Regions from separate parts of the Mesorhizobium sp. M0077 genome, predicted to be linked through region 1. Evidence: riboswitches for the same ligand, from Rfam matches in the RefSeq annotation. Region 1 holds a riboswitch; each other region holds the start of a gene.
The links. A riboswitch is a leader RNA that binds a small molecule or an ion and turns the genes downstream of it on or off. The one in region 1 is predicted to bind cobalamin.
Positions count from the first base shown of each region.

Region 2: linked by a shared signal. The riboswitch ahead of NKJ57_RS25490 (DUF1636 family protein) and the one ahead of metE (5-methyltetrahydropteroyltriglutamate--homocysteine S-methyltransferase) in region 1 are both predicted to bind cobalamin.
Region 3: linked by a shared signal. The riboswitch ahead of NKJ57_RS13895 (aromatic ring-hydroxylating oxygenase subunit alpha) and the one ahead of metE (5-methyltetrahydropteroyltriglutamate--homocysteine S-methyltransferase) in region 1 are both predicted to bind cobalamin.

Region 1 covers NZ_JAMYUL010000019.1:13,462-16,728, forward strand. Annotated here, with positions in the region: gene metK (methionine adenosyltransferase) at 1-121, shown strand, start outside; gene NKJ57_RS27080 (adenosine kinase) at 230-1,222, shown strand; cobalamin riboswitch at 1,628-1,827, shown strand; gene metE (5-methyltetrahydropteroyltriglutamate--homocysteine S-methyltransferase) at 1,919-3,267, shown strand, end outside.
Region 2 covers NZ_JAMYUL010000016.1:45,353-48,619, forward strand. Annotated here, with positions in the region: gene NKJ57_RS25485 (winged helix-turn-helix domain-containing protein) at 1-1,010, shown strand, start outside; cobalamin riboswitch at 1,040-1,244, shown strand; gene NKJ57_RS25490 (DUF1636 family protein) at 1,283-1,711, shown strand; gene cobW (cobalamin biosynthesis protein CobW) at 1,714-2,766, shown strand; gene cobN (cobaltochelatase subunit CobN) at 2,785-3,267, shown strand, end outside.
Region 3 covers NZ_JAMYUL010000005.1:381,716-384,982, reverse strand. Annotated here, with positions in the region: gene NKJ57_RS13915 (ABC transporter ATP-binding protein) at 1-308, shown strand, start outside; gene NKJ57_RS13910 (DUF680 domain-containing protein) at 381-614, opposite strand; gene NKJ57_RS13905 (DUF680 domain-containing protein) at 685-888, opposite strand; gene NKJ57_RS13900 (DUF680 domain-containing protein) at 955-1,161, opposite strand; cobalamin riboswitch at 1,661-1,862, shown strand; gene NKJ57_RS13895 (aromatic ring-hydroxylating oxygenase subunit alpha) at 1,980-3,227, shown strand; gene NKJ57_RS13890 (FAD-binding oxidoreductase) at 3,265-3,267, shown strand, end outside.

The DNA of each region.
Region 1 (3,267 bases):
CCCTATATATCGCAATACAGCGACCTATGGCCATTTCGGCCGTGAAGAGCCTGATTTCACCTGGGAGAAGACAGACAGGGCGGACGAATTGCGTCGCGAGGCAGGACTCGCCGCCCCGTGAGAGCCGCCGGCGAACGGATTGGCAAGCGGAAAGCCCATTTCCACCGGGCAGACCCGCGCCTGGCAGGCGTGGCGAGAAGCCGGCTCGGGTTTTTTGGCGGAGACATTGATGCCGGATTATGACGTGCTTTGCATCGGCAATGCCATTGTCGACATCATCGCCCAGTGCGACGAGGCATTCCTCGAGATCAACGGCATCATCAAGGGCGCGATGAACCTGATCGACACGCGCCGCGCCGAACTGCTCTACAGCCGCATGGGCCCGGCGATCGAGGCCTCCGGCGGCAGTGCCGGCAACACGGCGGCCGGCGTAGCCAGCTTCGGCGGACGCGCCGCCTTCTTCGGCAAGGTCTCCAACGATGCGCTGGGCGAAATCTATGCGCACGATATCCATGCACAGGGTGTCGCCTTCGACACCAGGCCGCTCAAGGGCCAGCCGCCGACGGCGCGCTCTATGATCTTCGTCACGCCCGACGGCGAGCGCTCGATGAACACCTATCTCGGCGCCTGCGTCGAGCTTGGCCCTGACGATGTCGAGGCCGACAAGGCATCCGGCGCCAAGGTTAGCTATTTCGAGGGCTATCTGTGGGATCCGCCGCGCGCCAAGGAGGCGATCCGGCAGACGGCGAAGCTCGCACACGAGGCCGGACGCGAAGTGTCGATGACGTTGTCGGATTCGTTCTGCGTCGACCGCTACCGCGACGAGTTCCTCGAGCTGATGCGCTCGGGCACTGTCGACATCGTCTTTGCCAACAGCCACGAGATCAAGTCGCTCTACCAGACAAAATCCTTCGACGAGGCGCTGGCTCAGATCCGCAAGGACTGCAAGATTGCCGCCGTCACCCGTTCCGAAAAAGGCTCGGTGATCGTGCGCGGCGACGAGACCGTGGTCATCGAGGCGACCGCCATCAAGGAGTTGGTCGACACCACCGGCGCCGGCGACCTCTACGCCGCCGGTTTCCTGCATGGCTACACGCAGGGCCGCAACCTCAAGACCTGCGGCGACCTTGGCTCGCTGGCGGCCGGCCTGGTGATCCAGCAGATCGGCCCAAGGCCAAGGCAGAATTTGCGCCGCGAGGCGGAAGGGGCTGGGTTGCTGTAGATGCGCGGGCAACTAACCACCCGCCCTACTGACGCGATGACCGCAGTGGCGGAACTGTGTCAAAGCTCGCTGATAGCGACAGCCATTCGCTTCGGAGAACTGACCCATGCTGCTGCCGTGAAGCTCGCTGGAGGAGCGGTGCAAGGCGTGCTTGCCATGACGGCATTCACCGTCATCCAGATCGTCACCAGCATTTTCCAGAAGCTCAGCTTGGGGAAGGCCAGTAAGGTTCCTGAGGTAACGGAGAACTCGCGGCGTCCGTCGGACTTGACTTGCGATCACGTCCCACGATGCCGAATGCGGGCAGCAGACTGAATATTTCACAATGCTAGACAAAGGCGTAAAACGCGACCATATAACGACATAAACATTTCATTATGCGTCATTGACAAAGAGCGGGTTGCTGTGATTGTCTGCTGTTGTGGTTCTCGCGTACGGTGCTGCCGCAGCGGAGCTAAGAGGGAAGCCGGTGCGATGCCGGCGCTGCCCCCGCAACTGTTAGCGGCGAGCCAATCCACTCATGTCACTGAGGCGAATACCCTCGGGAAGACGGGTAGAGGCTATGACCCCGCGAGCCAGAGACCTGCCACGGCGAATTACGTCCACGGGCGGGGTGTCTCGGTGGCCGCTGCAACCGGCGTGCCGGCCTGCTAGCGCCTTCCTTGTCACCGACGCCCCCAACCATCGGGGTATGACATGACTGTCTCTCAGCAAATTCCTGTAGCAACGCTCGGCGTGCCGCGCTTCGGTCGTCGGCGAGAACTGAAATTCGCCCTCGAAAGCTACTGGTCCGGAACATCGTCCGCTGGCGACCTTCTTGCGACGTCGAAGGCGCTCCGAGCCGCTAGCTGGGAAGAGCAGCGCGATCGCGGCGTGTCGAAAATCCCGTCGAACGACTTCTCGCTTTACGACCATGTGCTCGACACCGCAGCCATGGTCGGGGCCATTCCATCCCGGTACGGCTGGAATAGCGGCGAGGTCCCACTTGACATCTACTTCGCAATGGCGCGCGGCAACCAGGGTCAGACGGAGGATTGTGGACACGCTGGTCACCAGGAGGAGGCTCATGGACCTGGTGTAACCGCGATGGAAATGACCAAGTGGTTTGACACCAACTACCACTACATTGTGCCGGAACTCGATGATGATCAGACGTTCGCCCTCTCGTCATCGAAGCCGGTCGATTACTTCCTCGAGGCTAAAGCTCTCGGCATTCACACACGCCCAGTCATCCTTGGACCCATCACCTTCCTCAAGCTGGCGAAATCGCGTGCCGAAGGGTTCGGTCCCATCGCGCTCCTACCGCGGCTGCTGCCCGTTTACGAGCAAGTCCTGCAGAGGCTGAAGCTGTCGGGAGCCGACTGGGTGCAGATCGATGAGCCAGCGCTTGTCCTCGATCTGAACCCGAACGAACGAGCTGCGTTCGAATTCGCCTATGGCCAGCTGTCGAAAGCCGCGCCCGAGCTGAAGATCATGCTGGCTACGTATTTCGGGTCGCTGGGAGACAATCTCGAAACCGCGGTTTCTCTGCCCCTGGCCGGCCTGCATATTGATCTCGTGCGCGCTCCCGAGCAGCTGGAAACGGTGGGTCGGCTCGCTCCGAAGGATCTGGTGCTCTCGCTCGGCTTGATCGATGGCCGCAACGTCTGGCGTGCGAACCTGCCCGCCATTCTCGACCGCATCAAACCGATCGTCGCCGGCTGGCCCTTGGACCGCGTCGAAATCGCGCCTTCTTGCTCGATGCTGCATGTGCCGATTGACCTGCGCATGGAGACGGAACTCGAGGCCGACATCAGGTCGTGGCTCGCCTTCGCGGCCCAGAAGACCGACGAGCTGGTCTTGCTGGCCCGGGCCCTTTCCAAAGGCAGGGATGCGGTGGCAGCCGCGTTGAAAGCTTCTGCCGAGGCTGCCGCCACTCGCTTGACGTCCACGAAGATCCATGACCCGCTTGTTGAGGGGCGGATCGCCAGCATTGACCATAGCATGAAACGACGAGAGAGCGCTTTTGGCGAGCGCTCCAGAGTCCAGGCCGGCACGCTCGGGCT
Region 2 (3,267 bases), on a different contig from region 1:
TTGGCCCCTACCCGCTGGCTTTGCTCGACAATGCGGCCATCACCCGCAAACGCACGGTGTTCGAATACTGGGCGCATGAGGCCTCGTTCCTGCCGGTCGAGACCTACCCGCTGATGCGCTGGCGCATGCAGCGCGCTGAAAGCGGCGACGAAATGTATCTGGGCCTCGCCAAATGGGGCCGCGAGCACGCCGCCTATATCGAAGAGATCTACCGCGCGGTCGCCGAGCGCGGCCCGATTGCCGCTTCGGCACTGGAGGGCCAGAAAGGTTCGGGCGGCTGGTGGGGCTGGAGCCACGCCAAGCACGCCTTCGAATGGCTCTTCTGGGCCGGACGCATCACCACGGCGCACCGCCGTGGCTTCGAGCGTTTCTACGACCTGCCCGAGCGCGTGCTGCCGCAGGCGATCCTCGACCTGCCGGTGCCGGCGGCCGAGGACGCGCACCGCGAATTGCTGCGCATTTCCGCCCGCGCCCACGGCATCGCGACGTCGGGTGACCTGCGCGATTATTTCCGCTTGTCGCCGGCCGACATGAAGGGCCGGCTGGAGGAACTGGTCGAGATGGGCGAACTGCTGCCGGTAAACGTCGAAGGCTGGGACAAGCCGGCTTACCTCTATAGGGACGCCCGCCTGCCGCGAAAGATCGAGGCCCGCGCCTTGCTGGCCCCCTTCGATCCGGTGGTCTTCGAGCGCGCGCGCACCGAGCGTCTCTTCGATTTCCGCTACCGCATCGAGATCTACACCCCGGCCGACAAGCGGCAATATGGCTATTACGTGCTGCCTTTCCTGCTCGGCGACAAGATCGTCGCCCGCGTCGACCTCAAGGCCGACCGTCCCGCCGGCGTGCTGCGCGTCCACGCCGCCTACGCCGAACCCGGCGCGCCGCCGGAGACAGCTGCAGAGTTGTTCGAGGAATTGAAGCAGATGCAGGGCTGGCTTGGCCTTGAGCGCGTCGAAGTGACGCCGGCCGGCAATTTGGGGAAGCCTTTGGCCGACATCGCCATGTCGTAGCCGTGCGTTGACACAACTCCCCGCAACAGCCTAAATCCGTTCCAGACGGTCCCCTGCCCGCAACGGCAAGGGCCAAGAGGGAATGCGGTACGGGACGAAAATCCCAAATCCGCGGCTGTCCCCGCAACTGTAAGCGAAGAGCCAAGGCCGAAAGCCACTGGGTAACACCGGGAAGGCGGCTAACCAAGGCGATGACCCGCGAGCCAGGAGACCTGCCGTCTGAGACAAAGTATCCGATCGCCTGGCGGGTTTCCGGGCAAGGAGCACGGTTTTTGGACCAGAACAGCAGTTTTTCGGCTGGCACAGCGGATGTTTCGTCTGCCGATAGCGACGCGTTGGCTGGCGTGACCGTCATCGTCTGCGCCTCATGCCGCGATGAAACCGGCTCAGACGCTCACCCCCGCGCCGGCGAACTGCTGGCCGACGACACGCGCCTCGCGGCTGCCGATGACAACATCCGCGTCCGCACCGCCGAATGTCTCGGCAATTGCAAGCGCCGGCTGAGCGCTGCCATCCTGCGTGACGGCTGCTGGAGCTATGTCTTCGGCGATCTGACCGCAACCAGCGGCGCCGACCTCGTCACCGGCGCAAAGCTCTTCGCGACTTCGGCCGACGGCCTCATCCCGTGGCGCGGCCGGCCCGATAGCCTCAAGCGCGGCCTCGTTGCCCGCATCCCACCCCTCGATACGCTGAAGGACTGACGATGAACGCTTCAAACCCGGCCGGCAATCTCTCCCGTGTTCCCTGCACCGTCGTCACCGGCTTTCTCGGCGCCGGCAAGACGACGCTGGTCCGCCATCTCCTGGAAAACGCCGGGGGCAAGCGCATCGCCATCATCGTCAACGAGTTCGGCGACATCGGCATCGACGGCGAAATCCTGAAAGGCTGCGGCATCGACACCTGCCCCGAGGAAAACATCGTCGAACTCGCCAATGGCTGCATCTGCTGTACAGTCGCCGACGATTTCGTGCCCGCCCTCGACAAGATTCTCGCGCTGACGCCGAAGGTTGACCACATCCTGATCGAGACCTCGGGCCTGGCTCTGCCCAAGCCGCTGGTCCAGGCGTTCCAGTGGCCGAGCGTGAAGAGCCGGGTAACCGTCGACGGTGTCATCGCCGTGGTAGACGGCCCGGCGCTGGCCGAAGGCCGCGTCGCCAACGACATGGACGCTTTGCAGGCACAGCGCGCTCAGGACGAGACGCTCGACCACGACGATCCGGTCGAAGAAGTCTTCGAGGACCAGATCGCCTGCGCCGATTTGATCATCCTGTCGAAGAGCGATCTAATGGACGCCCCCGGTTCGGCCCGCGCCAACGCCATCATCAATGAACATTCCGCCCGCGCCGTGAAGATCGTGCCGACCGCACATGGCAAGCTCGATCCCTCGGTGCTGCTCGGCCTCGGCCTCGCCGTCGAGGACGACATCGAGAACCGCAAATCGCACCATGACGGCGCCTTCGACCACGAGCATGACGATTTCGACACCTTCATCGTCGACATCCCCTCGATCACCAACCCGGACGAACTGGCCAAGCGCGTCGCCACGGTTGCCGAGGAACAGAATGTGCTGCGTGTGAAAGGCTTCGTCGATGTCGGCGGCAAGCCGATGCGGCTTTTGCTGCAGGCCGTCGGCCCGCGCGTCAATCATTACTATGACCGCGCCTGGGCGGCTGAGGACGACCGCCGCTCGCGTCTTGTCGTCATTGGCCTGAAAGGACTGAACCGCCCGGCGATCGAGCGTATACTCGCCGGCTGATCCAAACCACGAGCCGAAATGCATATACTCACCACCACATCCGCCTCGCTCGACGATCTCGCCGAGCCCGTCGATCTCGGGCAGACGCCGGCGGATATCGTGGCGCTGTCCTTCACCGACAGCGACCTCGCCGGCCTCGCGGCGGCGTGGAAGGCCGATGCCGCCCGCCTGCCGTGGATGCGGCTGGCGGCGCTGCGCGACCTGCGCCATCCCATGTCCGTGGACCTCTGGATCGACAGCGTCGCCCGCCAGGCCAAGGTGATCTTGGTGCGCATCCTCGGCGGCTATGACTGGTGGCGCTATGGCTGCGACCAACTCGCGGTGACTGCTCGCGAACGTGGCATCAAGCTGGCGCTGCTGCCTGGTGAAAGCCATGACGAGGACCTCAGGCTGATCGAAGCCTCGACGCTGCCCCGCGCGGAGCTGGACGGCCTGCTGGGCTATTTCCGCGAGGGCGGGCCGGAGAATATGACAGCGCTGATGCAAAGATTGGCGGGGCTG
Region 3 (3,267 bases), on a different contig from region 1:
CAACGCCGGCGTCAGCCAAGGGTGCGGCGGTCAGCTTCGGCGTGCGGCCGGAGGATCTGTCGGTCGCCACCGGCACGGAATATCTTTTCGAGGGCGTGGTGGACTATGTGGAGCAGCTCGGCGAGGTGCAGCTGGTCTATATCGATATCGGCCGCGCCGACCTGCCATTGGTGACCAAGCTGCCCGGCAATGTCGAGGTCAAGCGCGGGGCAAAGCTGCGGCTGACCGCGGATGCCGGGGACCTGCACATCTTCGACGCCGATGGGCACTCCTTCTCGCTCAAGCCGGTGGAAGTGAAGGCGGCTTGAGATAGCTGCGTCGTACAGGCATGAAAAAAGAGCGGCGGGCTAGGCCCGCCGCTCTTTTTTAAGCTTCGGCTGTTAGTTGTTGCCGAACCGATCCCTGTCGCTGCTCTGAGGAACGAACTTCTGTTGGTCGTCCGACGAGTTCAGCAGCTTGTAGACCGCCGAGTTGGTGCCGGTCGACGAAGTGCGGGTGGTGTCGACGGCAGCGGCCGGCTGGTTGGCGCCATTGGAGCCATAATTGTCGCTGCCGGCAAAGGCAGCGCTCGAAACAGCCAGAACGGCTGCGGCGGCGAGAACGATCTTCTTCATTTTAGTCTCCTGAATTTTTCTGATGCCGCCAGCTGCAGCGGATAAGCCCGCCACGTGCTGGAAACCGGCTTTAGCGGCCGAAAAGGTTACGGTCGGCACCGTGGGCAGGCGCCTGCTCGGCTGGAGCCGACTTCTCAACCGAAGCCGTATGGCCACTATCGGTCGACGTAATCGCAGGCTGGTTGGCGCCGTTCGAACCGTAGTTGTCGCTGCCGGCGAAAGCGCTGCCGGAGATGGCCAAAACGGCGGCGGCAGCAAGGATGATCTTTTTCATTTCAAATACTCCTGAATTTTTTGGGATCCCGAGAGCGACGGGTTAGCCGCCCTTCTTTGGTCGGGATCAGCGATTGCCGTAGAGGTCGCGGTCGGCGCCCTGAACGACAGGCTGCTTGTCAGCGTGCGCCGGCTTCTGAATGGAAGCCGTATACGAGCTGTCGACCGAGACGGCTGGCTGGTTCGCACCATTGGAACCGTAATTGTCGCTACCGGCGAAGGCGCTGCCGGTGATCGCCAAAACGGCTGCGGCAGTGAGGATGATCTTTTTCATTTTTAGTACTCCAGTTTGTCTGTCCGTCTAGCGGCGTGTCTTGGGAGGAATTCGCGTCGTTCGGACAGCCCCGATGTGGGAAAGCCATAGGCTGGTTTCCAATCACGAAGTTGTTCCGTGTGGACCACGGTCCTGCACCTTGAAATTGTGCCAGGAAGTTCCTCTATGGTCATTTATCGCATTGTTTTCAGTCGCTTATGCCGAACCGAGTGGTTCGCTCCGATGTCGGTTTCCGGGCCGTCGTTCACACCGTCCTGCACGCATTGTCAACAGAAACGAACCGTTCGGTTCGATTAGAGATTGCTAATAGTAACTTTTCGATACCGTTGAGCCCTTTTTGCCCCCGATCGAACTGGATCCGCAGCGATTCGAAACGGCGATGATGGCGTCGCAAGAAACGTCTCAGCTCTTTGACCGGCGGCGGGGGGCGTATGCCGCGCGTGTCGCGCCGCATGGATATGATGTCGCTTTCATGCCGACGTCGCGATCGCTGCCGTGATTAGATGATCGCATCTCAGGTGCCGCTTCGTGACGACGCAGCGGAGAATTGGGAAGCCGGTCAGAATCCGGCGCTGCCCCCGCAACGGTGGTGGAGTTGAAGTCGCAACGGGAGACCACTGGGCAAGAGCCTGGGAAGGTGTCGCGATGGTCCGCAAGGACAACTCCAGAGCCCGGAAACCAGCCCGAGATGCATAGACTCGACTGATCGCGGTGGGCGGTCAAGAGGTGGATAGTGCATGTCCGGCGCCGCGCCGGCCTGCGTCCGATCCTTCCTCCATCACCACCAAGTTCAGTCCTTAAACCACGAGGACAGAACTATGGATACGCGCAACGACATGCTGAGGCTCCTGAACGGCCGCAAGCAAGGCTTTTCGCTGGAACAGCCCTTCTACACCGACCCGGACTATTTCAAGCTCGACATGGAGCTTATCTGGTATCGCGACTGGCTGTTCATCGGCCATGATTGCGAACTGCCGAAGCCCGGCAGCTATATCACCGTGCAGATCGGCGATTATCCGGTGGTGCTGGTCCGCGACCAGAAGGGCAACATCAACGCCTTTCACAATTCCTGCCGCCATCGCGGCAGCCGTGTCTGCAACACTGAGAAGGGCATGGCGGCAAAGCTTGTCTGCCCCTATCACCAGTGGACCTACGAGCTTGACGGCCGGCTGCTGTTTGCCCGCCAGATGGCCGACGGTTTCGACAAGAGCCAGTTCGGCCTGAAGCCCGTCGCCTGCGAGAGCGTCGGCGGCTACATCTTCATCTGCCTGGCGAAAGAACCTGCCGACTTTGCGCCGATGCGCGCCATGATAGAGCCCTACCTCAAGCCGCACCGGCTGAATGAAGCCAAGGTCGCCTTCGAGAGCACCATCATCGAGAAGGGCAACTGGAAGCTGGTCTGGGAAAACAACCGCGAATGCTATCACTGCGCCGGCAATCATCCAGAGCTGTGCAAGACATTCCCCGAAGCGCCGACGGTGACCGGCGTGCAGGGCGCCGACAGCGATCCGGAGATGCTGGCGCACTGGGCGAAATGCGAGGCGGCGGGCCTGCCGAGCAAGTTCCGCATCGATCCGGCCGGGCAATACCGCGCCACCCGCGCGCCGCTGCTGCGCGATGCCGTCAGCTACACGATGTCCGGAAAGCGCGCGGTGACGAAGAACCTGTCCGACACTGTTGCCGCCGACCGCATCGGCACCTTGATGCACTACCACTATCCGACGACCTGGAACCACATACTGATCGACCATGCGGTCACCTTCCGGGTGCTGCCGATCAGCGCCACCGAAACCGCGGTGACGACCAAGTGGCTGGTGCACAAGGATGCGGTCGAGGGGGTCGACTACAACCTTGAGGAGCTCACCCATGTCTGGACCGAGACCAACGACCAGGACCGCCGCATCGTCGAGGAAAACGCCTTTGGCATCCTGTCTCCGGCCTATGAGCCCGGCCCCTATTCGGAGCTGCACGAGGGCGGCGTGATCCAGTTCGTCGAATGGTACGCGGCCTTCATCGGCCCGCGCCTTGCCGAAGGCGGCCGGCCGGCGCTACGCAGCGTCGCGTGAGCTGGAGCAGGCGAAGAGGGACCAGAGGATGAATGCGATG